DNA from 2 places in the Providencia rustigianii genome. Region 2 is predicted to be linked to the other one. Evidence: predicted binding sites of a transcription regulator. Region 2 holds the regulator's gene; the other holds the start of a gene.
What was found. The regulator LexA, encoded in region 2, represses DNA repair genes until DNA is damaged. The targets are predictions, from matches to a motif close to TNCTGTATGTACATACAGNA.
Positions count from the first base shown of each region.

Region 1 (16,751 bases), 110 kb from region 2:
GATAATCGCTCAAAAGCCGGCCCTTTTACTTTTCCTAGCCATAAATAAGTAATCGGTCCAATCAACACGGGTTTTACTTTATGACCTAATGCCAACGCCTCGTCCACTTCATCAAACAATTGTGTCCATGACAGTGAAAATGTTTGCCCTTGTTGAAATTCTGGCACGATATAGTGGTAATTAGTGTTGAACCATTTCGTCATTTCTCCCGCTGCTGCGGGCGTCCCCGTCGGTGCACGACCACGGGCTACACGGAATAACGTATCTAAATCGATAGAGCCATCTTCATTTTGATGGCGAGGCGGCACGTTCCCCAGTAATAAACTGGTGGTTAATACTTGGTCATACCATGCAAAATCACCAACGGGTAGCAGTTCAACGCCCGCATTTTTTTGTTGTTCCCAGTGACGAGCACGTAATTGATATCCCGTTTCAAGAAGAGCACGTTGATCAATCTTGCCTGCCCAATAATCCTCTTGAGCACGCTTTAACTCTCTTTTCAGTCCGACACGTGGAAAACCAAGTATATGATTTATAACAGACATATTGACCCCTTAAAATATTTAGCCGTCTAGATGTTTACACATCCATAATCAACAGGTACTGTATAAAGCACAAGCGCAAATTATTCATCGCAAACTTGAAGGTTTCTCATGATCGAATTAAAACACTTAAAAACGTTGCAGGCGCTAAGCCAACACGGATCATTAGCCGCCACCGCAACCTACCTGCATCAGACTCAGTCTGCGCTATCTCACCAATTTAGTGATTTAGAGCATCGCTTAGGCTACAAACTGTTTATACGTAAAAGCCAACCTGTTCGTTTTACACCGCAAGGAGAAGTGCTGCTTCAGCTAGCACAGAAAGTTTTGCCAATGGTAAAAGATGCCATTCGTGTCTGTAATGAACCCAGCGTATGTGCGCTGCGTATTGCGATTGAATGCCATAGTTGCATCCAATGGCTAACACCGGCTTTACAGCAATTTAGGCAAACATGGCCGCAAGTAAATGTAGATTTTAAATCTGGTGTCACCTTTGAGCCGCAGCCAGAACTGCTCTCAAGGGAGCTCGATATCGTCATGACCTCAGATATCCTGCCAGAGCAAGAACTACACTACACACCAATGTTTGATTATGAAGTGAAATTAGTAGTTGCCAATGACCATCCATTGGCAAAAAAACCGTTAATTGAGCCACAGGATCTGGCTGATGATACCTTGCTTCTTTATCCTGTTCAGCGTCAACGCTTTGATATTTGGCGCCATTTTTTACAACCTGCGGGGATTTCACCGAATGTAAAAACCGTAGATAACACGCTGATTTTAATACAGATGGTGGCCGCTAAAATGGGAATTGCCGCACTGCCTCACTGGGCGGTAGACTCCTTTGAAAAACAAGGATTAATTAAGACAAAAACCTTAGGCAGTGGGTTATGGAGCCGACTGTACGCTGCATGCCGTGAGGGGGAGCAGCGCCAGCCAGCGATTGAGACATTTATCAATACGGCGACTAATCACGCAGTGGAGAATTTGTCTTACGTGAAGTCGGTGCGAGGATCCAACGCTTATGCACCCACAGAGACGCAATTATCAGGCTCGAGCCTATGGTAAAACTTAGCCAATCAGGATGCTGTTGCCAGAGTGCAAAATTCACTAATAAACCAGCTGGAACCATCATGTTATTCATAATAGCAAGGGTTCCGGCATCCACTTTCGTGGCACCATAGTTCCACATAAAATAGCCAATTCCCGACGCAGCTATCCCCAACCATAACAACACAATCCACTGTGAATTCGAGGTTGGAACTAACGCTTTATTACCAAATAGTAACCATCCAATCAGCGCAATCAATGTTGCCCCAATATAAAACCACGAAAAAGCTTGATGCTGAGGAATAGGGTGTATTTCCATCAGGCGCTTATAGCCGACCTGACCAATCGCAAAGAAAATATTCGCGAGCTGTACAAATAATAAACCTAACCAGAATGACTCACTTAAGTGGTCATAACGAATGATCGCCGCCCCAATTACTGCCAGCAAAGAGCTAAATAAATACCCTTTACGTAGGCGCTGACGCTCTAAGAGGTCATAAATCAATGTCACATACAACGGTGTTAATACCGTAAAGAGTAAAAACTCTGCAACGCTAAGGTATTTATAGGCTTGGAAAACAAAGAAATACATGATCCCCAGTTGGCAAGCACCCACCAGCATGTACAGTAAAATGACTTTAGCGCTGAAGTTACGCCAACGTAGAAAAGGAAGGAAGACTAAGGCCGCAAGGCTAACGCGAATTAAGACAGATAACCAGCTATCCACCTGCCCTGCAAGGTATTCCCCAATTAGACTAAAAGACGCTGCCCATAGCAGCGTCGTTATCACCAGTAGCCACATTATTATTCAATCTCAAGCACAATTATATTTCACACAAGAATGCTCAGTAGAATACGCGTTTTTTCCGCTTAATGCTCTTTATCAATCAATACTGCTTCTAGCAAATCCAAATCCATCAGCAAGTTTTGTAGAGTCTCATTGCTGATTTTACGGGTTGCACGTAAGTGATAAAGTTCACCACGTTCAGCACGCAGTGCCGTTAAGCGGAAGCGGCGCTCAAGATCTTCAATCAGTAGATTATGCTCAATCTCATCTTGGCCTGCTGTTCGGCGTCGTAAATAACCGATGACTCGTGTCGCCACCTCATTGATATCTTCCGAATCCAACTTCTCTTCAACATCCGCAGATAAACGCTCTTGCATTTTGTTTAAGCTGACAATGGCGACTTCCGCCATTGCGGATTTAGCCATCCGGATCTCATTAATATCGGCTTCTTTATCACCCACTTGGAAGTTTCGTAGCAACAGCGGTAAAGCCACTACCCCAGCAAAGATAGAGAATAAAATGACCCCTGCCGCAATAAACACCAACTGATACCTAGCAGGAAACGGTGACCCATCCGTAAGGAATAAAGGCACCGATAGCACACCGGCGAGAGTAATCGCACCACGAACGCCTGCAAAAGAGGCAAGCCATAATTCACGAACCGTATAGTTAGCAAACTGTAATGGCTTTTTCTTCAAAAAGAGCCGACTGAATCTCTTCATCAGCCACAGCCAGCAGAAGCGTAAAAGTAGCAAAGCAAAATAAATAATCACTACCGCCGCAAACAGCATCCACGTTTCAACGCTCGGGTCTAACTCTGCTTGAATAACTGACGTTTCCCAGATCCCCGGCAATTGTAAACCGAGCATGATAAAGACTAATCCGTTGAAAACGAATTCAAGCATCGACCACACATTATCCGCTCGTAAACGCATAGCTAAAGGCGCATTGCGGATCACGCCGGATTTTGTAATTGTCATACCTGCGGCGACTGCCGCCAAAATACCAGAAAAACCGATATGCTCTGCAATCATATAGGATGCAAATGGCAGCAATAACATAAAGACGATTTGAGTCGCAGGATCATCCCCACTCCAGCGGCTCATCAAACGAAGTGATTTACTGTATAGCCAAGTAACTGCAACCCCAGCTAGCAAGCCACCGACAGCCACTTTAAAGAATTCAATAGTGACCTCAGATACACTGAAGACCATGGTTCCCATGGCAATGGCTACCGCAAATTTTAGTGCGACTAGCCCTGAAGCATCATTCATTAATGCTTCACCTTCCAGCACACTCATCATGCGCTTAGGAATGCGCCCTTTCCCGACAATAGAGGATAAAGCAACCGCATCCGTTGGTGAAAGTACCGCTGCCAATGCGAACGCGGCAATTAACGGAATACCCGGCATCAACCAATAAATTAAATAGCCAATCCCCACGACGGTCACAAGAACTAAAACCAAAACCAAAATGAATATTTCCCGCCCATTCTGGAAAAACTCGCGAGTTGGGGTTTTCCATCCGTCAACAAACAGCAATGGCGGGATCAACAGAACCATAAACAGTTCAGGGTCAAAAGTGACATGCAACCCAAATTGAGGCCATGCTAATAAAGCACCAATGGCGATTTGAATCAGAGGAAGGGGAATACGGATGGGAAGGACTTTCGTCACAACGCCAGAAACAGAGACAGCCAAGATCAAAATAAGAATAGTAAAGAAAATTTCCATGTTGCCCTTACTTATTGACTCAATGCATACCCTAAATAATGCAACTTAAAGTATAACGCGATAGCCCAAATTTTGCCTGCCGCCGCATAGTAAGAGATAGCACCGTCCAGACCATGATGTTTTCAATCAAGGCAGTAAGTAGCCGAATACATGTTATTTCACCTAATTTACAGCCTTATCTATATTCTATCCTCAACCAGCTATCTGACGGGAAAATAATTTGCACTTTGAGATTAATCGCCATAATCCATTAAAGGGTGGCAAATGCTGCCACCCCATAACTAGAATTACCTTTAAATTGCTAAGCCCGCAGCATAAAACGCTACCAAAAGAACCGCAATAACAACACTTCCGATGTTCAGCTTGCGCCATTCACCAGCAAAAATACGCCCGATAACTAGCGCAGCAAAACCTAACATGATGCCCGTAACAATATTACAAGTTAATACGATGAAAACTGCGCACAGTAAGCCAGACATAGAATCAACGAAATCGTCAAAATCTAACTTAGACACATTGCTCAGCATCAGCAAACCAACATACATCAACGCAGGTGCCGTTGCATAAGCTGGAACCAAATAAGATAGCGGTGATAAGAACAAGATAAATAAGAATAAAACGCCAACAACAACCGCGGTTAAGCCTGTACGACCACCTGCTGCGGTACCTGCGGCAGATTCAATATATACCGCTGCGGGAGAAGCCCCGATAGCACCAGCGAAAATGCTACTCACCGAGTCCGCAGTTAATGCTTTTCCACCATCAATAATTTGGCCGTCTTTATCTAGCAGATTCGCTTGTCCTGCAACTGCACGAATAGTTCCCGTCGCATCGAAAACTGCCGTCATCACTAATGCCAATACGCTTGGTAATACCGCTGCCTGTAATGCGCCCATGATGTCCATACTAAACATCAGAGACAAGCCATCTTCACCCAGCGATGGCAACTTGAAAAAGCCTTGATATTTTACTGCCGGATCAAAAATCAAACCGATAATTGAGATGGCAATAATGACCAATAAAACCCCACCTGGAACACGGCGTTTCTCTAAGCCAAAAATAACCGCTAAGCCAATCAGTGACATTAAAACAGGGAAAGAGGTAAATTCACCCAGCGCCACAGGCAAGCCGGCATTTGGGTTTTTAATTACTAAGCCCACACCGGTTGCTGCGATCAACAATAAAAATAATCCGATGCCGATACCCGTACCATGGGCAACCCCCATTGGCATATTACGTAAAATCCAGCTACGAATACCTGTTACAGAGATAAGAGTGAATAAGCACCCCATTAAGAATACTGCGCCTAAAGCCACAGGAATACTAATGTGCTGACCCAGAACCAAACTAAACGCGGTAAATGCTGTTAATGAGATTGCACAACCAATCGCCATCGGCAGATTTGCCCACAAGCCCATTAATAGGGAACCGAAACCTGCCACTAAACAGGTTGCAATAAATACCGCTGTTGGAGGAAAACCTGCTTGTCCTAACATACCCGGTACGACAATAACCGAGTAAACCATCGCTAAAAATGTTGTTAATCCCGCAATGATTTCGCGGCGTACTGATGAGCCACGCGCTGTTATCTTAAAATATGAATCCAACTTGCAATTGGATGACGCCTGCTGGCTTGCCATGGTCTACCTCTATTATTAATTTTCGAAAGTAATCTATGCCACTAATTTTACTATACAATTTTTATTGTCTAGTTATTTTCACCGACTCACTAAAAACCACGTAAACGATTACTTTTTTAATAAAGTTAACTGAACCGACATATTTTTCGATACAAAATCATGTACTGGATACAGCGCGCAATCGTTTGGCTTTTTGAATAAAATGCGGCAAATTGTGAAGGGCGTAATTATCGTTCTAAAGCGGTGGGTTAATCAAGTGTTTTATGATGCCCATAACAGCGACTAAAAACGTAAACAACGCGACTATCCCTCACAAAAAACAAGCAAATATACTTATTACTCTTCCTTATATACTCTTTGTTTAAATACAATTTTGATTATCTTGCTAGTATTCTCAATCCAAATTTGTTTATTTAAATAAATCATTTTTATAACGTATTATTTTTAATATTTATTAAATAAAAATTAAAAATAATATTACTTTATATAAACAATAACGCTTTTATTAATCCATTTAATTTTTAAAATAAAAATGTCAATTATTACTTCATTATTTAAAGCATCCGAAAAAAGAATTGTAATTCTTTTTTTCCTATTTCTACTCATTTATCTTTTACCTGGGATTTATGCTCATAGCCCATGGAAGCAAGATGAAAACTACAGTTTTGGTATTATCCAAACGATGTATGAAACAGGAAACTGGCTAGTCCCGACGAACGCAGGTGAACCTTTTATGGAGAAGCCCCCAATATACTATTGGGTAGCGACCCTGACTGCACATTTATTCTCCGGTATCATGCCACTTTATGATGCCGCTAGAAGCGCAACACTCATTTTCTCCATAATCAATTTTTCATTTTTTGTTTTACTTGCTCGTCGTTTTTTTAACGCAAAAAATTTATCCGACTCACGAATTTGGATTGCATTTGCTTTATATGCCTGCGCTCCAGGAATATTACGTCACTCCCATGAAATGTTCACTGATGTGGCATTAATGGCGGGAGCAACCATCGGTTTATATGGGTTATTAGGGCTAATTCAACAACAAAAAATTATCGCATCTACTTGCTGGTTATCTCTTGGAACAGTTATTACAATGCTGTCAAAAGGGATATTTATTCCCGGTGTGCTATGGATTAGCTTATTTTTAGCCCCCATATTCCTAACTGAATGTCGACGAAAACAATTTTGGATACCCACCATAATTGCAGGGGCTGTCGCATTATTATTAATTCTTCCATGGCCAATTATTCTTTATCTAAAGCACCCTGAGCTATTCGTAACCTGGTTTTGGGAAAATAATATTGGGCGTTTCTTGGGCTTTTCTGTTGAAAAATTAGGCGCAAAAGCCAACCATACCCGAATACCTGCGGCGATTGCCTTTTTTGCCCTACCTTCAGGTCTGTTAGCGACCGCTTATTTTCTTCGAAATCCACTCAAACGCCTTTTCGATAAAAATGAGTATTTGGTCACTATTTTTCCATTACTGGGTATTGTATTTTTGCAGCTATCCGCCAGTGGTCGAGCGCTCTATTTATTGCCGTTTATTGCACCAATGGCCATTTTAGCCTCACTGGTTATTCAGCAGTTTTCAGATAGACTTCTTCGGCTATTCTCGCACTTTGCTACCATTTTTTGGTCTTTACTGATAATTATCCTGTGGATTTGCTATTTCATTGCCTTATCTAACCATCATCGAGAGTGGCTAACGATTTTTTCTCGCTGGCTTCCCATGACCTATCAGATGCATTTTTCTGCAATTGCATTTATTTGGGCGTTATTCATTACGCTAATTTGGTGCTTTCGTAACACCATAATTCCTACCTCAGAGACAGCCTTGCAAAGCATGAAAAATTGGTTACTTGGCATGGTCACAGTATGGGGAATTATTTTAAGTTTATTCGTCGGCTGGGTGGACTATTCGAAAGGATATGAAGGGGTGTTTACTGATCTCAACCAACACCTCACGGGACAATTTACCGAGCAGGATTGTATGACATCCGATAACATCGGCGAATCTGAAGCTCCCATGTTGTACTACTACACCGGCGTATTACATCAACGGCAGGATACCTTTGAAAAACCCGCCCACTGCCGCTGGTTGATTGTGCACTCGAAAGAGATAAAACCGGCCCCAGAAGGTATGAAAATATTTTGGGCCAACCATCGTCCTGATGAATTTCGTGAAAATTTAGTGGTTTACCGTGTCATTGAATAACTACTTGATAAATCCCCGACAGACTATTCGGGGATTTTTTTCATTGAAATTTATTGCGATTGTTGCTGAATTGCCTGAGCACCGTATTTTTCTCGTGTAAACCATAGAAATAACCCGGCGACTGAGATCAACAATACTGGTAATCCCGACGGCGAAATTGTCGTTGCAACACCGGCCAATAATGGACCTGAAAGGTTACCAATTCCCCATAACATAGCCGCTGCTGCGTTCGCAATAATTAGCTCGTTACCTTTAAAGTATTGACCAATTTGTACCAAGGCAATGGTATAGATTGCCCCCGCCGTTGCACCAAGTACGAACAATAACACCCAAATTAAATAAGTGTGGGTAATGAGTAACGGCAATAGCATGCTCGCACCTAGCGTAATAACACCGCAGATACGATACAATTTTTCTCGATTCATATGGTCAGCTAACCACCCAAACGGCATCTGCATAATGGCATCACCCGCTAATATGGCGCTAATCATTAGCGCAGCTATCGCTTCTGTATGACCCATCCCCATACCATAAATCGGGAACATGGATAAAATTGTGCCATCAAAAAAAGCAAAAAATAGTATCCCACCACAGATACCGGGAGCCACTTTAACAAATTGAATAATAGAAAAATTCGATTTTGAAGCCGTTTCTGCAAGACGGTCTCCAATTTTCTGATCCATCACTAAAAATAGTGCCACTGAAATTAAATGAATCAATGTACAAATAAATAGAGGCGATTTATCTTCTACGCCGTAATACGCAATAAACGAAGGTCCTAATAATTGGCTAACTGTAAATACGGTAGTGTAAATCGCCAATATGCGTCCGCGCTTATTTTCAGATGATAATTCATTGATCCACGTCTCACCCAAACAAATCAAGACCCCACTTGCTAAGCCAGTAATTAAACGCAGAGGAAACAGTAACCATAGCGGTAAAGAGCTTAATAACGGCAACAGGCTGATAGCGGAAATAATTGTCGCAATCAACATCGCTTTGCGTTTACCGCACCATTGCACAATTCGCTGCACCATAGGGGCAATCAAAAACATCCCTAAAGCTGGTGCCGCGGATATAACACCAATATATAACTCACTGACCCCAAAATTATTTAATCTCAGGGCGACCATTGGAATGCTAAGACCGATAACAATGCCGATGACCGCAATACTGGTTGTAATCGTAAAAATAGCAAAGGAAGCAGAACGTCGAAAGTGTTGAAAACGCTGATTGTCAGGGCTCATTTTTGTATTAATCTGCTTAATTTAAATTAATTAACAGATATAAACTCCGGAATTTTATTATTTGATTGAAATAAAATATTATTGAAAATTTAGATAATAGAATAATGCAAAAATGATTATACCATGTATTTATTCGATAATAATAACAGACTGAAAAACCAAATTATTTTTAGATTAACCTATATCAACAAAACATTATTTCCATATTAGCTGATTTCTGACATTTCATTTTCAAAATGATAGAATTATCAGCATAATTTAGATATCACGGAAGGTTAATTGTGAGTAACAAAATAAATATAAAAATTGGACAGAAAATACGATTGCTTCGTCAAGCGAGAAATCTGTCCCTAAATGAACTTTCTCAGCTCTCGGGAATATCTAAAGCTGCCCTGTCAAAACTGGAGTCCGGCGATTCAAACCCGCGTATCGATACTCTGGAATCTATTGCTGCCGCGCTGCGTTTTCCACTCAGTGACTTATTTACTCGTCAAAATGAATCTTACCCTTATTTTGTCAAAGCAATACCGCAAGAAGGGGATTACTTAGAGCAATTTAAATTTCGCATTAGCATGGGAAATGTATCCGAAATTTGGCAACTTAGTATGAAAAGAGGGGCGATTATTAATAGCCCTGCCCATATGAGCGGAACTCATGAACACATCATGCTGCATTCCGGTTCGTTAATGTTACGTTTTAATAATGAGCAGAATGTGGTTTTAGATGCGGGGGATTTTTATGCTTTTAGTGGCGACTTGCCCCACTCTTATTTATGCATTGAAGGGGATTTACACGCAACGGTTGTGATGACCTATTCCCATTTAAGTGATGGTGTTTAATTATCAGCCCACAACGATTGTAGGCTGATAAATTCAATTAAGAATTACTGCAAATAATTCTGCATGGTTTCGAAGACTCTGAGGTCATCACTAAAACGCACTTCACGCACGTCTTCCAACTTTTCTACCTGATTCACCATCTGAGATAAACGTTCGTCTTTTTCAACTAACAGCCAAATACGGCTTTCATCTCTGCCCTTAATTGGCAAACATAAAATAGCGTCAACGTTAAAAGCCCTACGCGCAAATAGCCCACAAATGTGGGACATGACGCCTGGGTGGTTACGAACAATTAATTCTAAGGCGATTGGGTGATTTTCAAATTCCATAATTACGCTCCGATCATATCAATGTTAGCAGCTCCAGGAGGAACCATTGGATATACCTTCTGATTCACATCGATCAGGGCATGAATTAAACAAGGGCCTTTGGTATTCATCACCGCGTCTAACGCCATCTCAGGGTCGGTTTCATGATTTAAATCGCAAGTTTGTAAACCAAAACCCGCTGCAATTTTAATAAAATCAGTTTGGTATGGATAAGCCGCCGCAAAAATACGATTTTCAAAAAATAAATCTTGCTGCTGATGTACCATTCCCAAGGCTTGGTTGTTCATTAAAACAATTTTGATATTTAATTGATGCTCAGCTGCGGTGGCTAATTCCTGAATATTCATCATCAAGCTACCGTCACCTGAAAAACAAACAATCGTTTTATCGGGATTGGCCAATGCGGCTCCAATTGCCGCTGGTAAACCAAATCCCATGGTTCCCAATCCCCCCGACGTTAACCATTGGCGTGGACGCGATAGCGGATACACCTGAGCCGCCCACATTTGATGCTGTCCAACATCGGTGGTCACTATCGCTTCTTCACCCGCGGCACGCGCGGTTGCTAATACCAAACCATAATGATCCAGTGGATCTTCTGCATTCGCTAAATTTAATGGATAGTTTTTCTTTAAGTCATTAACTTGTGCAATCCACTCTTCACGATCATCGCGTTCAATCAAAGGTAATAATAATTCTAAAATTTGCCCTGCATCTGCATGAATAGCGATATCTGGGCGCTTAATTTTACTGATTTCAGCTTTATCAATATCAACGTGAATAATTTTTGCATTCGAGCAAAATTTCTCCGCCTTACCAATCGCACGATCATCAAAGCGTGCTCCGATAACAATCAATAAATCCGCTTCCTCCATGATCATATTCGTGCTGCGCGCCGCATGCATTCCTAACATTCCCAAATACAGCGGATGACGCATCGGGATCGTCCCTAATGCCATCAATGTCATCGTGGTCGGTAAAGAGGCTTTTTCTGCAAATGCTATCGCTGTTTGCGTAGAGTTAGAGCTAATAACACCGCCGCCAAAGTAAAGTACAGGACGCTTAGCATGGTTAATCATTTCTGCCGCTTGGATAACTTTTTCCATATCAAAACTTGGTGCTTTATCCTTCGGCATGACATCAGGTAACGCCTCTAATTGAATCGTCGCGGTTTGAACATCTTTAGGGATATCAATCCATACCGGACCGGGACGCCCCGACTCCGCAATACGGAAAGCTTCACAAATAACGCCCGGCAATTCTTCAATGCTGCGGACTAAATAATTATGTTTAGTTACTGGAATTGAAATTCCGTAGGTATCGACTTCCTGAAATGCATCCGTACCAATCATAGAGGAAGAAACTTGAGCCGTGATACAAACTAGTGGAATAGAGTCCAATTTTGCATCTGCAATGGCCGTGACTAAATTAGTCGCACCGGGGCCACTGGAAGAGATACATACCGCAGCCTTTCCCGTTGTACGAGCAATGCCTTGAGCGATAAAACCAGCGCCTTGCTCATGACGAGCCAATATGTGACGGATTTTTTTACTTTGCCCTAATGCATCGTAGAAAGGCAATGCTGCGCCACCAGGGATTCCGGAGACGATAGTAATTCCGTGTTTTTCCAGCAAATGGACGATTAATTCTGCACCTGTGTAACAGGTTTTTTGTGATGATGTATTGCCCGACTCGCTCATAATTTTTTCCTTCACTAGCCTGCGGAACTGAGCTTTGGGTCATAAAAAACCCCGCTCGGTTTGCGCCGGCGGGGTTTTTAAATCGTGTGATTTGTTCCCGTTACGGCGCTATGCCCACGACCACCACCACACGCACGACTACCGCGGCTAGTGGCGCGGTAAGTAGTAGGTTTGAACGGTTAGCGGTCATTTTCACGGGATCTTCCTGTAATTAAATTAGTCTAGCTAAATTCTGTCTGATTTTTTCATTATTGTGTTTGCTGCATCTAAGAAACCATAAAAAACTAATCCCCACAACCCTTTTTTCTATTTTTCTTGGTTGTGAATGCTAAACGAGACATTCATCACATGCTCATGTAAGAATGTCATTTTAACTTTATAATCTTCAGTAGAAAAAATTAAAGCCCTTAAAATTAAGGGCTTTAATCAATGATATCAGTTATCTAAAATCAATTTTAGAACGGAATATCGTCATCGAAATCCATTGGTGGTTCATTAGTTTGAGGTGCAGGAGCTTGAGTACGTGCAGGAGCTTGAGTACGTGCAGGAGCTGCGCCGCCGCCACTGAACTGTTGAGCCGCTGCTGGCTGTTGTGGTTGACCCCAACCACCTTGCCCACCTTGACCTTGTGATGGCGCATCGCCACCGCGACCACCCAGCATCTGCATTGAACCGCCGATGTTAACGACAACTTCGGTGGTATAGCGCTCTTGACCGCTTTGGTCTTGCCATTTACGTGTTTGCAATGAACCTTCAATATAAACTTGTGAACCCTTTTTCAGATATTCACCGGCAACTTCAGCTAATTTGCCGAAAATCACAACACGGTGCCATTCTGTTTTTTCACGCATTTCACCGGATTGCTTGTCACGCCAACTTTCAGAAGTCGCCAGAGTCAGGTTAGCTACAGCTCCGCCGTTAGGCATATAACGGATTTCTGGATCTTGTCCTAGGTTACCGATAAGAATTACTTTGTTTACGCCTCTGCTGGCCATTTATTACTCCTGATGCATTGAATTTTAATCTCTGGACTAGCCGTGAAGTTTACCACGACCTATCTGTATTGCACCATAAATTGAAATTGCTTAATTGAAGTTGCGAAGGGCTTTCCAAATTTAAGTGAAATCTGCATTACTGGTTTTTAGTATAGACACTAATTAATCTAAATTGCAGATAACTTCCAGATAATCTGACGAGACAACGAAATAGAAACAGCACATATACTGTATATTCATTCAGGGAAAAATATGTCATACTTCTTCGCTTGTTCACTATCAATTCATTCGGGAAGTGGTAAATGGAGAATATCGAAGTCCGCGGTGCTCGCACACATAATCTAAAAAATATCAATCTCATCATCCCCCGAGACAAGCTGATAGTTATTACAGGGTTATCTGGCTCAGGTAAATCGTCCTTAGCCTTTGATACCTTGTATGCTGAAGGTCAACGTCGTTATGTTGAATCTTTATCGGCTTATGCTCGCCAGTTTCTTTCTTTAATGGAAAAACCGGATGTTGACCATATTGAAGGGCTATCTCCAGCCATCTCTATCGAGCAAAAATCCACTTCCCATAACCCACGTTCAACGGTGGGGACAATCACGGAAATTCATGATTATTTGCGACTGTTGTTTGCCCGTGTGGGTGAGCCGCGCTGTCCTGATCATGGTATTCCGTTAGCGGCACAAACTGTCAGTCAGATGGTAGATAATGTGATCGCACAACCAACCGATCGTCGAATGATGTTACTTGCACCTGTCGTGAAAGATCGTAAAGGTGAGCATGTTAAATTACTCGATAACCTAGCTAGCCAAGGCTATATTCGCGCGCGAATTGATGGTGAGGTTTGTGATCTTTCCGATCCACCAAAACTCGAATTACAGAAAAAGCATACTATTGAAGTGGTCGTCGATCGCTTTAAAGTCCGCGATGATATTGCCCAGCGCCTTGCCGAATCCTTTGAGACCGCATTAGAGCTCTCGGGAGGAACTGCTGTCGTCGCCGATATGGACGATCCAAAAGCAGAAGAATTAATCTTCTCCGCCAATTTTGCCTGTTCTGTCTGTGGCTATAGCATGATGGAACTGGAACCGCGCCTATTTTCCTTTAACAATCCAGCGGGGGCTTGCCCAAGCTGTGATGGCTTAGGCGTTCAACAATTTTTTGATCCTGAGCGCGTGATCCAAAATACCGAGATCTCCCTTGCAGGTGGTGCAATTCGCGGTTGGGATCGTCGTAACTTTTATTATTTCCAAATGCTAATGTCCTTGGGTGAGCATTATAAATTCGATGTTGAAGCCCCCTTCGATTCATTAAGCCCTGAAATACAAAAAGTTATTTTATATGGCTCAGGCAAAGAGAGTATTGAGTTCAAATATCGTAACGATCGTGGTGATATCACTGTTCGTCACCATCCGTTTGAAGGCGTTCTGAATAATATGGAGCGCCGCTATAAAGAAACCGAATCTACTGCGGTACGCGAAGAGTTAGCCAAATATATTAGCAACCGTCCCTGCGTAACATGCAGTGGAACTCGCTTACGTAAAGAAGCACGCTTTGTGTTTGTTGAAAATACCACATTGCCTGAAATTGCTGATTACAGCATTGGTCATGCGATGGAGTTCTTCCAAAACTTAAAACTGAGCGGACAGCGGGCACAAATTGCCGAAAAAATTCTGAAAGAGATCGGTGAGCGCCTGAAATTTTTAGTCAATGTGGGACTAAATTATTTAAGCCTTTCTCGCTCGGCAGATACGTTGTCGGGTGGTGAAGCTCAACGTATTCGTCTTGCAAGCCAAATTGGTGCAGGTCTAGTCGGCGTTATGTATGTATTGGATGAGCCATCAATTGGGCTTCATCAGCGTGATAATGATCGCCTATTAGAAACCTTAATCCACCTACGTAATTTAGGTAATACCGTGATTGTCGTCGAGCATGATGAAGACGCTATCCGTGCTGCTGACCATGTGATTGATATTGGTCCCGGTGCAGGGGTTCATGGTGGGCAAATTGTGGCACAAGGTAAACTGGAAGATATCGTCGCAAATCCAGATTCACTGACCGGTAAGTTCTTAAGTGGTGAACGCAAAATTGAGATCCCTCAGCAACGCGTGCCAATCAATAAAGATAAAATGCTGACCGTCGTTGGTGCGACAGGCAATAACCTTAAAAATGTCACCTTAGATATTCCTGTTGGCTTATTTACATGTATTACAGGGGTTTCCGGTTCAGGCAAATCAACACTGATCAATGATACACTTTTTCCCATTGCACAACGCCAACTGAATGGTGCGACGGTCATTACCCCAGCGCCTTATTTAGAAGTCGAAGGTTTAGAACATTTTGATAAGGTCATCGATATTGACCAAAGCCCAATTGGGCGGACACCACGTTCTAACCCTGCGACCTACACTGGGATATTTACACCGATTCGTGAGTTATTTGCAGGTGTTCCAGAGTCTCGTACCCGAGGCTATAATCCTGGACGTTTTAGTTTTAACGTCAAAGGCGGTCGCTGTGAAGCCTGCCAAGGTGATGGCGTCATTAAGGTTGAGATGCATTTCCTACCGGATGTCTACGTACCTTGTGACCAATGTAAAGGGAAGCGCTATAACCGTGAAACCTTGGAAATTAAATACAAAGGTAAAAGTATTCACGAAGTGTTGGATATGACTATTGAGGAGTCCCGTGAATTCTTCGATGCGGTTCCTGCACTGGCACGTAAACTACAAACACTGATGGATGTTGGTCTGTCTTACATCCGCTTAGGGCAATCTGCGACAACCCTTTCGGGTGGTGAAGCACAGCGTGTGAAATTAGCGCGTGAATTGTCTAAACGCGGGACTGGGCAAACCATCTATATTCTGGATGAACCAACTACTGGTCTGCATTTTGCCGATATTCAACAACTGTTAGTGGTGCTTCATCAACTACGTGATCAGGGCAATACTATTGTTGTGATTGAGCACAACCTCGATGTTATCAAAACTGCTGACTGGATTGTGGATTTAGGTCCAGAAGGTGGTAGCGGCGGTGGTGAAATCCTTGTTGCTGGTACACCAGAACAGGTTGCGGAATGTGAAAAATCACATACAGCTCGATTCTTAAAACCAATTTTAGAACGCGGATACTAAGTAAAATAGTATTAAAAAAGGGGAACTAGGTTCCCCTTCAATTTATCAAAAATAATGCATTATTGGCTCACAGCCGTGAACGCTTCAACAATACGTTTCACGTTATGACGGTTAACTCCTGCCATACAGACACGTCCTGTTCCTACCAAATACACTGCAAATTCATCTCTCAAACGGTCAACTTGTTGCTGAGAAAAACCAGTGTAACTAAACATACCGCGCTGTTTTAACAGATGGTCGAAGTTTTTATTTGGCAGGGCTTTCTTCAATTCATCCACTAATACGGTACGCATTTCTAAAATACGCAAACGCATTGCTTCAACTTCTTCCAGCCATTTCATTTTTTGTTGGCTATCAGTGAGCACCGCTGCAACAATTTTTGCACCATTTGATGGTGGGCTTGAATATAGACGACGAACACCCGCTTTCAACTGACCTAACACACGATCACGCTCATCCTTATCTTTACAGATAACGGATAAACCGCCAGCACGCTCCCCATAAATACCAAAGATTTTAGAGAATGAATTACTG
Region 1 is NZ_LR134396.1:609,854-626,604, reverse strand. Features, by position in the region: gene metE (5-methyltetrahydropteroyltriglutamate--homocysteine S-methyltransferase) at 1-545, opposite strand, end outside; gene metR (HTH-type transcriptional regulator MetR) at 654-1,610, shown strand; gene EL244_RS02805 (carboxylate/amino acid/amine transporter) at 1,510-2,394, opposite strand; gene EL244_RS02800 (Na+/H+ antiporter) at 2,463-4,112, opposite strand; gene EL244_RS02795 (NCS2 family permease) at 4,406-5,752, opposite strand; gene EL244_RS02790 (ArnT family glycosyltransferase) at 6,285-7,970, shown strand; gene EL244_RS02785 (MFS transporter) at 8,021-9,217, opposite strand; gene EL244_RS02780 (helix-turn-helix domain-containing protein) at 9,499-10,056, shown strand; gene ilvN (acetolactate synthase small subunit) at 10,101-10,385, opposite strand; gene ilvB (acetolactate synthase large subunit) at 10,388-12,085, opposite strand; gene ivbL (ilvB operon leader peptide IvbL) at 12,186-12,275, opposite strand; gene EL244_RS02760 (single-stranded DNA-binding protein) at 12,541-13,080, opposite strand; gene uvrA (excinuclease ABC subunit UvrA) at 13,383-16,217, shown strand; gene EL244_RS02750 (amino acid aminotransferase) at 16,277-16,751, opposite strand, start outside.
Region 1: a site for LexA is predicted at 13,307-13,326, ahead of uvrA (excinuclease ABC subunit UvrA). Genes of this name have one in related genera too.

Region 2 (16,751 bases):
GTTACCAAACTCCACTTCAATATCTTTACCATTATCAATATGGCACGGTGGCGGGGTGATTAAATTACCTTTAATCAGAATGTCCGTTTCATTATCTCTCGCCGTTGAAGCGAAAGGGAATAAGATAAACAGTAAAAACACCCCAATAAGCTTATAAATGTCCCGCATGTTTATCACCCTTATTGATACTCGACTTTGAGTGTCGCATTGGCCGTAAAGGCTTTCGCTGGTAAATCAGCGCCACTTTTCTTCACCAATACTGCAAATAATTTAGTTGGTGATGCAAAGTTAAAACCGCGCCTACTTTTTAATGGAAAATCACTGGTATCCGCCTTAAAAAGGACACCGAGATTATCGACACTCGTTTTAAGCACCCGCTGGTCAAACACAGCGGGTGTGCCGTCAATATACATATTCAATTTTGGTTGAACGCCATCTTTGCAGGTAATGGTGTAGTCCATTGGCTGTTTATACACTTCACCTTCAATACGCGTAGTCATGACATCGCCAAAATCGACTTCTATCGCTTGTCCATTATTAATCTGGCAGGGTTTGGATAAGACGACCCCTTTAATTTCTACATACAGGTAGCCTGAAAATCCAAAGGCACCTGACGTAAAAAGAGTCGATGATATCAATAATACCTTGGCTAAATTTTTAATAGACATCATAGCGGTAGACCTTATTTTCTAGGTACGACAGAACACTCAACCGCACTGCAGTTAAATTTCAAGTCAATCGTACCGCCAAAATCGTTGAGATATACTAAGGTTGGTGATGTCCCGATATCCCCTGTATTTTTTCCTAAGCTAGTTTCACCGCGTGGTGGAACCATAATAGGTTCAAAATCGGCAACTTCCGTCTTACCTTTGCTGAATTTAGTGACTGATAAGAAGTAAGGTGTTGGGTTTTTAACGATATATCCACTACCCTGTTTTACCAGTTTAATGTCGTTCTCTTGAGGAATAGTTTCCATTCTTTCTTTCGTTGCAATCGCAGCAGGACGATAGAACAGTTTTATTTTTGTTTGTAACGCAATTTGTAATACGTTGGCTTTTTCACTGCGCGGTGGTATTTCTCTCACGTTTAGGTAATAAACACTTTCCTGATCTTTCGGTAATTTAGAGATAGCAGGCACAGACTGAATTTTAATTTGGCTTTTTGAATCCGCCTCAAGCCGGTGTACGGGTGGCGTCACAATAAAAGGAGAATTTACTTTTTCATCTTTATCGTTTTCTATCCATGCTTGCGCTAAATAAGGGCTGATTTTGTGTTCATTACTTAAACCTACGCTTACTGACTTATCGCCCTCATTGTAAATCACACGAGTTCTATCAATAGCAATGGCTGCATAAGCTGATTGAGCCAGTAATGAGGCGCTTAAAATTGCGACCGCATTACGTTTAGTTAATAAATTCATATTTTCACCGTTGACGTTAAACATTTTTTTTTTAATTATTTACATGGCAGTAAAACATTATGCTCCATGTTGCTATCTAATTTTTCAGGCAGTTGAATATGACATGAAGTATCATCACCCCACACCACATCAAGCGACTCTGATGGGTTAACTCCCGCTAAGTAAACAAAACCTTTATCTGAAATAATTCCAACTTCTACTTTCTTCACATTTTTCACTGAAGCCCCAAATGGTGGATAGCTTCCATCAGCTAAGCTGATAATTCCCATTAACTTCTCACCCGTGATGACATTAAATTTACGGTAACCAATGGCACCTTCTGTCAGGGTTGCATACTGTGTGGATTGCAATGCTTCTGCATTGTCCGGCACATTTTTCAGATCAATATTTAAGTTATTACGGTTGTAGTCCATCACACTGGTGACCACCGCTTTACCGTAACGGTTAGTTTTTATTGGTGTTACTCCATTTAAGATGGGTACATCTGCGACACCATTAGTATCGACTAATATTCGGGATCCGCCACTAATTGAGTTATTACGGTGTATCGCGCCACCTTCAGGTGTCATCGTCATTCCGCCTTTTAACTGCATAGAAATAGCAGTTTGGTTATCCTGAATATAGGTACCACTCAAATTCAGCTGGCTTCTATCGCCATCGTAACTATATGTACCCGCTGTCGTGACTTTATCTTTATCCCAGTTACCTGCAGATACAGAGTAAGAAGAGCGATTATCAATTCGGCTATAATAGTTAACGTTATTGGAGTTATTACCCCCAGAATAGGAACCAGAATAGCTTATGCTCGACTCATTTTTATTTAATGGGATCATGAGGTTTAAATAAACACCATCATCATCACTGTCACGTGATTTAGTTTTATACGCCGTTAAGCTCAGGCTGATATTTTTAACTTTGCCAATATCAAAATAGTTTGAAAGCGTAAAGTTATACTGGTTCGTTGAAGCTCTATTCCAATAGGTTTGGTGCGAATAGTTCAAATACATGTTGGCGTTATAATCAGGGAACGCCGTACCAAAGATAATAGTATAAAGTTCTTTACCACTATCGACGGTATCGCCTTTATAGCGACGGTCAATAAACTGGCTCATGGTCATATAATTTCGTTCAGAGAATCGATAACCCGCAAACGTAATCTGACTGTTAATTTCGTCAAACTGCTTAGAATACGTCAGGTTATAAGAGTTACCGGTTAACGTTTCATTGTCATCCAGTCGACCCATTTGTGCGCGAGAAATGTTGATGTTTCCTGATAGCACACCAAATGGCGCAAAGTCACGACCTAAACCAAATGCAACGTTTTGATATTCAGATGATGCCTGTAAACCACCATAAACCGTGATATTGTTTGTCGCCCCCCAAGAGAGCGATCCCATGCTAAATGCAGGGCCTTGAGTATCATGGTCATCTTTAGTCGGTTTACCCATCACAAATTGATAAATCAGCTGTCCAGGACGGGTCAACGTACCCAGTCGAGAGGTTTCCACCCGATAACTGCTTGTTGTGCCATCTTGTTCTTGGATCACCACATCCAGCGTACCACCACCGAATGAGTTCACATCCTGAATACGGAATGGACCAGGGCTAACTTCTGTTTGATAAATAATACGACCATCTTGTTTTACAATGACTGTCGCATTCGTTTTTGCAACACCCGCAATTTCAGGCGCATAGCCTTGTAAGCGAGGCGGCAACATGGATTCATTGGTTTCTAAACTCGCACCAATATAACGAATACTGTCAAACAGGTTTGACGCTAAATATTGCTCCCCGAGTGTCAAACGCGCACTCAGTGAACGAATCGCTCTATAGGCGTATAATTGGTTCCAAGACCATGATTTACTACCTTTATTCAGCTCACCATTTTGAGTTTGCCAATCGGCACGCAAACGCCATGCACCGAAGTTTGCACCCATTGTCCCTGTGGCCGTCAGACCTGATTTCGTTCCTTTATCGCCGGTTTGTTTATTAACAACGCGTCCTGTCGCGTTATAGTCAATAAATGCACCCATGATCCCGTCATCCCAACGAGATGGTGGGTCCCAATCAGGGTCTGAGTACTCCATGTAGGCCTGAGGAATATTGAACTGTACAACGTTCTTTGCCAAATCTCCTTGAATGGTCATATCCGGAACTGAACGAATATCCAAACATTTTCCATCATCTAGCCATTTGACTTGGCTATCCCACTCCTTTTTTAATCCCAATAATGCATAAATTTCAGGCGTGATACATGCCAACGAAACTTTATCGTCGTAATTAGGATTAAAAAAGGTGATAGGTTGTTCCATAGAAACTTTAGCGCGGTTCGCTTCAATCGCTAAAGAGTAATCCCCAGGAGGGACATAGTTGGCGTGAGAGAACTTACTGAAGTCAACATTTTCTTTACCTTCAGAATCAATGAAGTCGGTGTTAAAATCAACGGCCTCTTCAGAGAATGCAACCATTGGCGTTAACATTAAAAGCATTAATTTTGTAATTAGATTTAGCTTCATGCTTTTCATTAACTATGCGCCTATACAAATAAATACAGTGAAGACGATATAAGAAATATGGCGTATAACTACGCCATATTGTTCTCTATAGAAACTGACTATTATTGGTAAACAATTTTGAAGTTAGCTACAGTGTCAAAACGACCTGTTGTAGCTTTTTGAGTTGGATCTTCGTTACCTTTAACGTACGCTGCGAAGTGCAGAGTAGTTTGTGAACCGTCACCATTGTTTAACGCGTAGCCGTCACCAGTACCTGGGAATGCTTTACCGAATTCAACGATTTTGTCAGCGCCGTTAGTGATTACGATACCAGCGTTTTTAACTTTACCGCCTAAGCCCAGTAAGTCACCTGTGAAGCCAGTGAAACCGTTTACTGTAGAACCAGTAAATGTGATTTTTGCGTTTTTATAAGTTTCAGTAGAGCAGTTTTTCAGAACGATATCGAACGCTTTGCTGTCTGAACGGAATTGGTTAGAAGTCAGTTCGTGTAACGCGATTTCGCCGAATTCAACTAATTGCTTCAGGTTGTCAGCATCGATTGAACATGGAACGTCGTTAATGAAACCAGTAAAACGGATTTCACCTTGTGAGCTTTCTACTGGATCAGCAGCTAAAGCAGCACCAGAAACGCCAACACCTAAACCTAAACCTAGAGTTAATGCTAATTTATTCAGTTTCATAAAAGTTTTCCTTTAAATGAGTAGGAACTGCTATTTCTCTTTTTCTCTTTCCTGTTTTCACTGATGCAAAATTAAGTCTATTTACTTAAGCAGTGCACCCTTGAAAATTCCTCTAGCTTTCCTACTTGATGAATTTCATTCAGGTTAGAGATTTTTTATATAAACGAGCTCCATCTCATTTATGTGATTTAAAAAACAAAACTCATTAAGCCAACATTCTCACGTCTAAATTAATTACTGAGTCATTCATTAATTAATTAAAATTGATATAGAACACCAAATGAATTCTGATAACTACCTTGTGATGTTTTCTGATGTCAATTCTACATATGTGATATTTGTTGTCAAAATCGACTCAAATACAGAGTTTAATTAGAGTTATCTTCTGGAATCTTGTAAATAATAGATATAAAAATAGATTTTGGTGAGAAGACCTACAGAATAAATGAATTACTTAGAAATATTTATATGAACACTTCATTTTATATTTAGAAAAATGAATAAATATTACAAAATAAACAAAATACACAGGAAATATAAAAATCTATATTTAAGATGATTTATAGATAAAAAAATAATTAAAAGTAAAAATTAAAGAATTTAAGTGAAATCATGACCAATAACTCACTATCAATAACTCCAAGAAAAATCACTGGTAGGATAAGTCTCAATTAAAATTTATCTCAAATAGTAACTAAAAATTTCAAAAAATGTTTCGCGTCGGTTAAATTTAAAACTCATTTTTTTTAAAAAAATGTAGCTATTAACAATATATTTAAAATAAAAATACTTTTCTCTACGAGAATATTTACCATTTATTTATTATCTTTTTTATTTATTAGCTAAAAACTGTTTTCTACTTAAAAAGAGTAGACTTTCTCTAATCATTTCAACCTCAACAGATACAAAAATTATGATAGACTGAGGAGAAATAAACATTTAAGCCTATCCTGTGGAGTCAAGTTAATGAAAAAAATGAGTGCAGATATGTTACTTGCAACAGCCAAACGTATTTGTGAGTCCAAAGGCGTTCGTTTGACCCCACAAAGAGAAACGGTATTACGTTTAATTGCTCAGCAGTCTCGGGCCATCAGTGCATATGACCTACTGGATTTATTGCGTGAAATAGAACCGCAGGCAAAGCCACCTACCGTTTATCGTGGTCTTGAATTTCTGATGGAACAAGGCTTTATCCACAAAATTGAATCAACCAACAGCTACATCGTCTGTCATCACGTTGATAATCCAAGCCATACTTCTGTAATGCTAATTTGCGATAACTGTGGGAATGTAACGGAAAGTGACGGCGTGGCAATTGAAGAAGCGATTATGGATTTAGCGGAAAAGCATCATTTTCATCTAAGGCATACCGTTGTTGAAAATCATGGCCTATGCAAAAATTGCTATGAAACTGCAATTTGCCAGGATCACGCACATTGCGGTCACGACCATCAGATACCGATAAATTTAAAAAAGAAGTAATAAAGAAGAGAAAAAAAGAGAAGTAACGTCTTTCTATATAAAGGAAGCTATATAGAAGAAGAGAAATTTAAAAACTATTGAGTCTGCTTCCAGACTCAATCATTCAACATCAATACCAATCACCGTTGCGAATAACCCCAACAGCCAAACCTTCAATGGTAAAATTCTGCTGACGTAAATCAACAATAATAGGTGCAAACTCTGGATTTTCTGCAATCAGCTCAACGCGATTACCCTGCTGCTTAAAGCGTTTTACGGTAACTTCATCTTCAATACGAGCAACAACAACCTGTCCATTATGGACATTCTGGGTTTTGTGTACTGCTAATAAATCACCGTCCATAATTCCAATATCTTTCATTGACATGCCATTCACGCGCAGTAAAAAATCCGCATGTGGTTTAAATAATTCTGGGTCAACGTGATAATGGCTTTCGATATGTTCTTCAGCGAGTAATGGTTCACCGGCAGCAACTCGGCCAATGAGAGGCAACCCAATATCATCATTAGATTCTTCTAAAAGCAGACGAATTCCTCTGGAAGCACCAGAGACAATTTCGATAACCCCTTTACGCGCTAAGGCCTTTAAATGTTCTTCTGCCGCATTAGGCGAACGAAAACCAAGGCTTGCTGCTATTTCAGCGCGAGTCGGTGGCATACCTGTCTGCGAAATGTGGTCACGCACCAGATTGTAAACCTGCTGTTGTCGAGCCGTCAGTGCTTTCATTCCATTCCCCTGTTTGTTTATACAGTCAAACTGTGAGTATATACAGGTAAATAGGGATTGGGAACCGTTAAATCACTCAATATCCGCATTTTTTACTGATATTTCTGTGTTTTCATCATTAAACGGCAAAATAACGTGACCATAAAATGGTTGCCCAAATAAACAGTGCTAAACCGATAGTCACAAAAACCGCTGCTGAACCAATATCTTTTGCCCGCCCAGAGAGTTCATGATATTCAGTCCCCACTCGGTCAACTACCGCTTCAATAGCGCTATTAATTAGCTCGACAATGGCAACAAGCACCACTGAGCCAATCAATAAAATCCGCTCTATTTGGCTAACATCCAAATAAAAAGCTATAATTATCGCTATGATAGCAGCAACTGCTTCCTGTCTAAACGCGGCTTCATTGACCCATGCAGCTTTTAAACCCTTAAGAGAGTATCCAGCTGCTTTAATAACGCGTGTAAATCCCTTGGTTTCACTTGCCATATTTTTTCCTTAAATTTCTAAACAATAATCAACTTTTGCGGTCAAAGTGAATTATCGATAACAGATCTGAACGCTGCTTTCTGGTATGATCACGCAGCATTTTTAACAAGAGGCTATAATCATTTATGTCACTATGGCGTAAAATATATTACAACATGTTGAATTTACCACTAAAATTATTGGTAAAAAGTAAACTAATTCCGTCAGACCCAATCGCAGAGCTGCAGCTTGATACTAACAAGCCAACTCTCTACGTATTGCCATACCATTCAAAGTCTGACTTGCTAACATTACGACACCAATGTTTAGCCATCGGTCTTCCTGATCCGCTGGTCGATAACGACATTAATGGAACAAAACTTCCAGCCTACGTCTTTATTGATGATGGTCCGAGAGTTTTTCGCTACTATTCACCAGATCCACGTAAAGAGTCAGTGAAAGTATTCCATGCGTATCTAGATTTACATAAGAATAACCCAAATCTTGATATCCAGATGCTACCGGCCTCCGTCATGTTCGGTCGTTCACCGGGTCGTGAAGGTCATAAGCCTGCACCACTGAAACTCCTAAATGGTGTTCAAAAATTCTTTGCTATCCTATGGTTAGGTCGTGATAGCTTCGTCCGTTTTTCACCCAGTATCTCATTGGGGAAAATGGCGCAAGAGCATGGTACAGATACGATTATTGCGAATAAACTCGCTCGAGTGGCTCGTATCCACTATTCCCGCCAGCGCTTGGCGGCCGTAGGACCTAAACTACCTGTTCGCTATGAGCTCTTCAATAAGCTTCTCGCTTCAAAAGCGATTGAAAAAGCCGTTGAAGATGAGGCCCGCAGCAAAAAAATTCCATTACAAAAAGCCCAGCAAAATGCAGTGGCGATGATGGAAGAAATTGCTGCCAACTTTTCTTACGAAGCTGTTCGTCTGAGTGACCGCGTACTTAGCTGGACTTGGAATCGCCTGTATCAAGGCATCAATGTTCAGCATGCAGAGCGCGTTCGCCAATTGGCTCAAGATGGTCATGAAATTGTGTATGTGCCATCTCACCGTAGTCATATGGACTATCTGTTGCTCTCGTATGTTCTGTATCACCAAGGGCTAGTTCCTCCACATATCGCAGCGGGGATCAACCTCAATTTCTGGCCAGCAGGTCCGATATTCCGCCGCCTTGGTGCATTCTTTATTCGCCGAACTTTCAAAGGTAATAAGCTTTACTCGACTATTTTTCGTGAGTATCTCAGTGAGTTATTTGCTCGCGGCTATTCCATTGAATACTTTGTCGAAGGTGGGCGCTCCCGCACAGGTCGCTTACTGCAACCGAAAACCGGTACTTTATCGATGACGTTGCAAGCCATGCTACGCGGGGATTCTCGCCCAATTACCATCGTGCCTATCTATATTGGCTATGAGCATGTTATGGAAGTAGGTACTTACGCCAAAGAATTACGCGGTGCGGAAAAAGAGAAAGAAGGCTTTATCTCGATGATCCGCGGTTTGCGTAAACTTCGCAATTTAGGTCAAGGTTATGTGAATTTCGGGCAACCTATTTCATTACCGCAATACTTAAATAATCGCGTACCTAATTGGCGTGAATCTATCGACCCTATTGAGCCTCAGCGTCCAAGTTGGTTAAACCCAACCGTGAGTAGCTTAGCAGATAACATTATGGTCAATATCAATAATGCTGCCGCCGCTAACGCAATCAACTTATGTGCGACAGCATTATTGGCATCACGTCAGCGCTCACTTACCCGTGAACAACTGATTGAACAAGTGGATTGCTACCTGCAATTACTGCGTAATGTGCCTTATACCGCAGATGCAACGACGCCAAATAAAACGGCTGAAGAGCTTCTCGAACATGCACTGCAAATGGATAAATTCGAAGTCGAAAAAGACAGCATGGGGGATATTATTATTCTGCCTCGCGAAAATGCCGTCTTGATGACTTACTATCGTAATAATATCCATCACTTACTGGTTCTACCATCACTGATTTCCAGTATTGTTCTGCATCATGAGCAAATTAGTCGCCAAGAAATCCACCAGCAGGTTGGGCTGATTTACCCATTCCTGAAAGCTGAGCTATTTATGCGTTATGACAATGATGCTCTGATCAGCACCGTGGACACCTTAATTGACGAGTTAAATAGCCAAAAACTGATCAGCTTGAAAGATGGCGATCGTGTGGCATTAAACCCACACCGTATCCGCCCACTGCAATTATTGGCGGCTGGCGTACGTGAAACCTTACAGCGCTATGCAATTACGCTGTCATTACTCAATGCTAGCCCAGAAGTCAGCCGTAATACTTTAGAAAAAGAGAGTCGCATGCTTGCCCAGCGTCTATCTGTTCTTCATGGTATTAATGCCCCTGAGTTCTTTGATAAAGCGGTCTTCTCAACACTGGTCGATACCCTGAAAGAAGAAGGTTATATCGATAATGATGAGACGGATATTTTTGCGACAAATGCGAAAAAACTGTATGCCGTGCTTGCTCGCTTAATGTCACCAGAGATTCGCTTAACTATTGAAAGTGTGAGCCAAACCGAGGAGCTTTCAGCACCAAAGGTAAGTTCAAAAGACACACTCAAAGATACCTCTAGCGAGTCAGAAGATAAGCAGGATTAACTGATTGAGTTGATTCTCTAACTGTAACAAAAAGGGGTAATGCCTAAGCATTACCCCTTTTTTATCGCATCTATTTTAGTGATTATAAATAGCTAATCACCATGCCAATAAACAGAATAAAACCCACATAGTTATTGTTCATAAATGCTTTGAAACAGGGTGCGCGTTCGCGATTAACCATCAATTGCTGTTGATACACAAACAAGGCTGACGTTAGTACCAGTGCGGCATAATAAACCATACCTAAATTTGCGAGAAACCCAATCACCACCAGTAATCCAACCATCACAACTTGCAGTAAACCAATGATCAGCTTGTCGTAATTTCCAAATAAAATTGCGGTCGATTTGATGCCAATTTTTAAGTCATCATTACGATCAACCATCGCATATTGGGTATCATAAATCACTGACCAAATAATATTGACCAAAAACAGTAGCCAACAAACAAGAGGTAAGGACTCACTTACTGCCGAAAACCCCATTGGAATCGACCACCCAAAAGCAGCACCCAACACAACTTGCGGTAGGTTACTGACTCGTTTAACAAAGGGGTAAATCCACGCTAATGCTAAACCCGCTACGGATAGCCAAATAGTCATCGAATTGAGTGTCAGGACTAATAAGAAGGAGAAGCCCACTAAACAAGCAAATAGGATTTTTGCTTCTTTTTCTGTGACGTCACCACTAGGCAAAGGCCGATGTTTGGTTCTTTCCACATGCCCGTCAAAATTACGGTCTGCAAAATCATTGATTACGCACCCAGCAGCGCGCATCAGAAATACGCCGGCTGTAAAGACGATCAAAAGGTGCAAACTAGGTGTGCCTTGAGCGGCAATCCACAGCGCCCAATACGTCGGCCACAGTAATAATAATGAACCAATGGGTCTATCAATACGCATTAAACGGCTGTATGCATGCCATTTACTTAGCGCCATACTTCCCTCCACGTTTTCGTGCTCCTTTACGCTTCTATTTTACCCATAAATGTCATTTGATTATGTTAGATAGTTATCTATATGCAGGTGATTCAGGTAAAAATATTTCAGTTAATAATAAGGGCTTTTGAGATAATCTCAGCAGAGAACGTCGCACCCAACGATCCGCACTGGTGCCAATATCAATATAATCTCGGGTAAGACTATCATGACTAAAAAGGTAACGCCCTAATGGCACACGACCAATGTCCACCAGTTTCTTATCATCATTGGTGAGGGTCTCTTCAGGGATCAATGTTCTACCAATCAACCACGGAATATTATCCCCATACATAATGACTTCTCGCAACCAGTAACGTTGACTTTCGGGTAAACGCTCGGCTTCATCAGCGCTCAGCATCTCTGGAGTGATATAGCGCTCTAAATAGGGAATTACTGTGACTTTTTGGCAATGCTGCTCGAACCGTTTAGTCATTGAACCACGCTCTTGCAGCCAATCTAGTACACTGTTAGGAACTGACTCATCATCCTCGTTTAGCCAATCAATGGGATGATGGGTAAAAATTGTTTCATGCATTCAATCTGATTCCACCATAGAACTTATGGTTACCTACTGCTTGCAATTCAATTGAGTTGAAAAGGTTTCCAGTCGTGTTCATCTTAATTCTTGGGCGATAGAATATCACGTTGTCATAGAGCAAGGTTAAAGATAGATAACAATTTATATAAAAATTCGTGAATTCAACACAATTTGTAAAATTTTTGTAAAATTTATTTTATTTATAATGAGTTAGCGAATTTTTTCTTTTTTATTAGGATCCTAACAGCCTGCTTAACACAGGCTGTTAATGGATTAAAAAACCAACATTAACGCCAGTTTTTATAGCAATTGATCAGCCCATTCGTCGAGCTATCATGACTATTTACTGAATCACTATTTTCCAATTCAGGTAAAATTCGGCTCGCTAATTGCTTACCTAATTCGACACCCCACTGGTCAAAAGTGAAAATATTTAAGATTGCCCCTTGGGTAAAGATTTTATGCTCATACATCGCAATCAATGCCCCTAAAGAGTATGGTGAAATCTCTTTCAGTAAGATGGAGTTGGTTGGGCGATTACCTTCAAAAACTTTATAAGGTGCAACATATTCCATCTCTTCAGCACTTTTACCTTGAGCGGCAAATTCAGCATCCACAACTTCACGGGTTTTACCAAAAGCTAATGCTTCAGTCTGAGCAAAGAAATTAGACAGTAGTTTGTCGTGATGGTCTCCCAATGGGTTATGGGTCACGGCTGGCGCAATAAAATCACATGGGATCATTTTAGTACCTTGGTGGATCAACTGGTAAAATGCATGTTGTCCATTGGTTCCCGGTTCGCCCCAGATAATTGGTCCTGTTTGATAAGTCACCGCCTTGCCATTACGGTCGATGTACTTGCCGTTAGATTCCATATTACCTTGTTGGAAATAGGCAGCAAAACGGTGCATATATTGATCGTATGGCAGAATCGCTTCAGTTTCTGAGCCGAAAAAATTGTTATACCAAATGCCAATCAGTGCTAATAATACTGGGATATTTGTTTCCAGTGGCGTTTGGCTGAAATGTTTATCCATCGCATGTGCACCGCTCAGTAACTGAACGAAATTATCATAACCAATAGATAAAATAATCGATAAACCAATTGCAGACCACAGAGAATAACGACCGCCTACCCAGTCCCAGAACTCGAACATATTGTTGGTATCGATACCAAATTTCGCCACTTGCTCACTGTTAGTGGATAACGCAACAAAGTGCTTGGCGATGTGTTTCTCATCTTTGGCAAACGTCATTAACCAATCACGAGCAGAATGCGCATTGGTCATGGTTTCTTGTGTAGTAAATGTTTTTGAAGCGATCAAAAATAGCGTTGTTTCTGGATTCAGCGTTTTCAACGTTTCTGCGATTTGTGTGCCATCAACGTTAGAAACAAAATGCATATTTAAATGGTTTTTATAAGGGCGTAATGCCTCAGTCACCATAAAAGGGCCTAAATCTGAACCACCAATCCCAATATTCACCACATCTGTAATGGCTTTACCGGTATAGCCTTTCCATTCACCACTAATGATGCGGGTACTGAATTGCTTCATTTTTTCCAGTACTGCATTCACTTCCGGCATCACATCTTTACCATCGACAAATATCGGAGTGTTATCACGGTTACGCAGTGCAGTATGTAATACAGCACGATCTTCAGTGCGGTTAATTTTTTCACCACTGAACAGACTTTTGATTGCATCTTCAAGTTCTGTCTCTTTGGCTAATGCCAAAAGTTTGTCCAATGTTTCTTGTGTAATACGGTTTTTGGAGAAATCCACTAAGATTTGGTCATCAAATGTGGCTGAAAATTTCGTAAAGCGCTGTGTATCTTGTGCAAACAAATCTCGCATATGCACATCTTTCATTTGTGCAAAATGCTGTTCTAGCGCCCGCCATGCTGCCGTTTGGCTTGGATTGATACTTTTCATGGATAACACTCCCAAAACGATTTCAAATTAAAATAGATTGTAACTCGTCGAGAAAACGAAGCTTATCGGTTTTCTGCGTTCTCATTATCTACTGCTGTTAGGCCTATTCTCCCAAACCTCGCCGCAACTGTCCTCAAAATTATTCATTCTGCAATAATTTAGTCAGATGAATAAGATCGACATTGAAAAAACCGATAATCTATTACTCATCATTAGAATTACTGATTTACCTCGATTCATCATTGACGATAAGTGCCAAACTGGATAAATCTATAAGTCCAACATATTTCAAGCTGTTGATGAGCGACTTATTCCGCAAGTTCCACATGAATTATATTGGGATCATAAATTATTTAAGGCAGGCTGTTTAATTAAAGGGATTGGGATCATGAATACAGTAGCTGACAGTCATCAGTTTGTTATCGCGAAATTTGGTGGAACTAGTGTCGCCAACTTTGAGGCTATGAACAAAAGTGCGGATATCGTACTGGCAAATAACCATGTTCGCGTTGTCGTACTCTCAGCCAGTGCGGGAGTGACTAACTTATTGATCGAGCTTGCGGAAGGTTGCGATACCGACAAACGCAACGAGCTACTGCAAAAAGTTAAACAGATCCAATATGACATTATAGATCATCTGCAAACCGCAAATGTGATCCGCGAAGAGATCGATAGATTACTGGAAAATATTGCCCACTTAGCTGATTCCGCATCCTTAGCCACATCCGATGCATTAACGGATGAGATGGTCAGTCACGGCGAAATTATGTCGACGCTATTATTTGTCGAAGTTCTGCGCCAGCGTAATAGCCATTCACAATGGTTTGATGTGCGTAAGGTCATGAGAACAAATGAACAGTTTGGTCGCGCGGAACCTGATCTCGAACAGCTTAAAGCGCTAGCCCAGCAACACTTACTGCCTCGTTTGCCTGATTCCGTTGTCATCACGCAAGGATTTATTGGTCGTGATGACAAAGGACGTACCACAACATTAGGTCGTGGCGGTAGTGACTACACCGCTGCACTATTGGCTGAAGTTTTAAATCTATCCCGAGTGGATATCTGGACTGATGTTCCAGGGATTTACTCCACCGACCCTCGTGTCGTGCCGAATGCACAGCGTATTGATGAAATCGCCTTTGATGAGGCCGCTGAAATGGCAACCTTTGGCGCGAAGATTTTGCATCCAGCCACCTTGTTGCCAGCTGTACGTGCGGGCATCCCAGTTTTTGTGGGATCGAGCAAAGCACCTGAAGCCGGTGGAACTATCGTCTGTGACCAAACCGTCAACCCACCACAATTTAGAGCGTTGGCACTGCGCCGCAAACAAACATTACTGACATTGCATAGTCTGAAAATGCTCCATGCCCGTGGTTTCTTAGCCGAGATTTTCACTATCTTATTGCGCCACAATATTTCAGTAGATTTGATTACGACATCAGAAGTCAGTGTAGCGCTAACCTTAGATACTACAGGGTCGACGGGCACCAATGGCAGCTTACTGACTAATGCATTAATGACGGAATTGTCTGCTCTGTGCCGTGTGGAGGTTGAAGAAAATCTCGCTCTAGTCGCGATTATTGGTAACCAGCTTTCTCAAGTTAATGGGTTAGGCAAACAAATCTTTGGCGTCTTAGAGTCATTTAATATTCGCATGATCAGTTATGGAGCCAGCAGCCACAATATCTGTTTATTAGTCCCCGGTGACGATGCAGAAGAGATTGTGCGTACTTTACACAGTAATTTATTTGAATAACGATGATTTAGGATGGATACGGGCAATGGCGTCATTGCCCGTTAAACATGTAACCGCAAGGAATGCTATTCCTGAAGATAAACTACCTATCGGCTTAAAAACGACGTAATTAGCCCATGAAACACTGACTCGCTGACACTCTGCTCTTCTCCGCTACGAATACTTGCAAAGCGCTTTACCGCCAGCTCTTCCGAATTAGCTTCTAGCTCTTCAAACTGACGTTGATAACCCGCTTGGAGAAGCGCTGAGACCCTCTCGGTATTTCTAACATCTAAAGCCACAACTTCATCGGATTTAGTAAAAAAACAATAAGTGCTCATGTAACACCTCATTTTTCATACTCAGTAACGACTACTTTAATGACATTAATCTAATGGAGACAATTACAATAAATGTTCAACGACTTTCTAGTTTATAAAACTATACTTCATTATGAAAATAAATTTAACGTATATCCTTAAGCCATAATTTATGGATAGTCTTATTTCATCAAAGGTTATTACGGATTTATTCTAAAAAACGCCTCAGAAAATATCAAAGAAAGATATTTACAAATGACATCAAAATGATATTTATAGGCGGTTAATAAGAAATCAAATAATGAATTTATGGATTGGAAGCCAGCAATTTTAATATTACTGCTGGCTTAGGATGATTATGTTATTGATTAATGAACTAATTGAGTAGATACGGAATTTTTCACACTTTCTGTGTACTGCAACATACTTCCTTTAGTGGCGCTCTCTTCTTGCAATAATTTGAGATTATTTTTGGCCGTGATATTTCCCAACGCATCCGCTCGCTCAAACCACATAATCGCCCGGAAAATATTTTTAGTGCCACCTTCCCCTCTGGCATACATCACCCCAAGGTTATTCTGTGCATCACTATTTTCTTTAAATGCGGCGGTTTCAAGAAGTTCACGCGCTTTTTGACTATCTTGAGCAACCCCAGTTCCTGTGAGGTAAAAAATCGCTAACTGATTTTTTGCCTCCATGTTGTCCTTTTCAGTCATTTGTAGCCATTTAACAATCTGCTGAATATCCACATTTTTTAACTGACCAGAAAGGTATAAATCTGCCATTTTTAATTGAGCGGCAGTAATGTCTGATTCTGCCAACTCCATATACCATTGGATCGCTTTAGCCATGTCTTGCTTGACACCGCCTAAGCCTTTTTCATAAAACTCAGCAACTCTCATTGCCGCCTCTGCAGATTCATTATCTGCTGCCAACTGATACCATGCGAAAGCTTCAGCCAAATCTTGCCCGACGCCATCGCCTTTTTCATAGGCTTGCCCTAATGCATATTGAGCCCCTAGCTCTCCTTGATTCGCCGCTCGCTTATACCAGTAGACCGCTTGATAGCTATTTTTTTCTATTAATGGATGACCTTTTTGGTAAAAGTCTCCCATGTTTTTTTGAGCTATTGATGACCCCATATTCGCTGCTTCGCGATACAAATAAATGGCAGACTCATCGTCTTTTTCCATACCCTCGCCATTTTCATACATCACAGCAAGGTTATTGACCGCGGAAGCGACTCCATTTTGAGCGCTACGCTCATACCACGTATAGGCTTTAGCATAGTCAACAT
Region 2 is NZ_LR134396.1:496,813-513,563, reverse strand. Features, by position in the region: gene EL244_RS02320 (fimbrial protein) at 1-168, opposite strand, end outside; gene EL244_RS02315 (fimbrial protein) at 180-668, opposite strand; gene EL244_RS02310 (fimbria/pilus periplasmic chaperone) at 683-1,420, opposite strand; gene EL244_RS02305 (fimbria/pilus outer membrane usher protein) at 1,456-3,945, opposite strand; gene EL244_RS02300 (fimbrial protein) at 4,038-4,616, opposite strand; gene zur (zinc uptake transcriptional repressor Zur) at 5,583-6,098, shown strand; gene lexA (transcriptional repressor LexA) at 6,208-6,825, opposite strand; gene EL244_RS02285 (diacylglycerol kinase) at 6,944-7,318, opposite strand; gene plsB (glycerol-3-phosphate 1-O-acyltransferase PlsB) at 7,444-9,948, shown strand; gene ubiA (4-hydroxybenzoate octaprenyltransferase) at 10,031-10,885, opposite strand; gene ubiC (chorismate lyase) at 10,959-11,462, opposite strand; gene pgi (glucose-6-phosphate isomerase) at 11,753-13,399, opposite strand; gene lysC (lysine-sensitive aspartokinase 3) at 13,788-15,155, shown strand; gene EL244_RS02255 (hypothetical protein) at 15,242-15,475, opposite strand; gene EL244_RS02250 (SEL1-like repeat protein) at 15,823-16,751, opposite strand, start outside.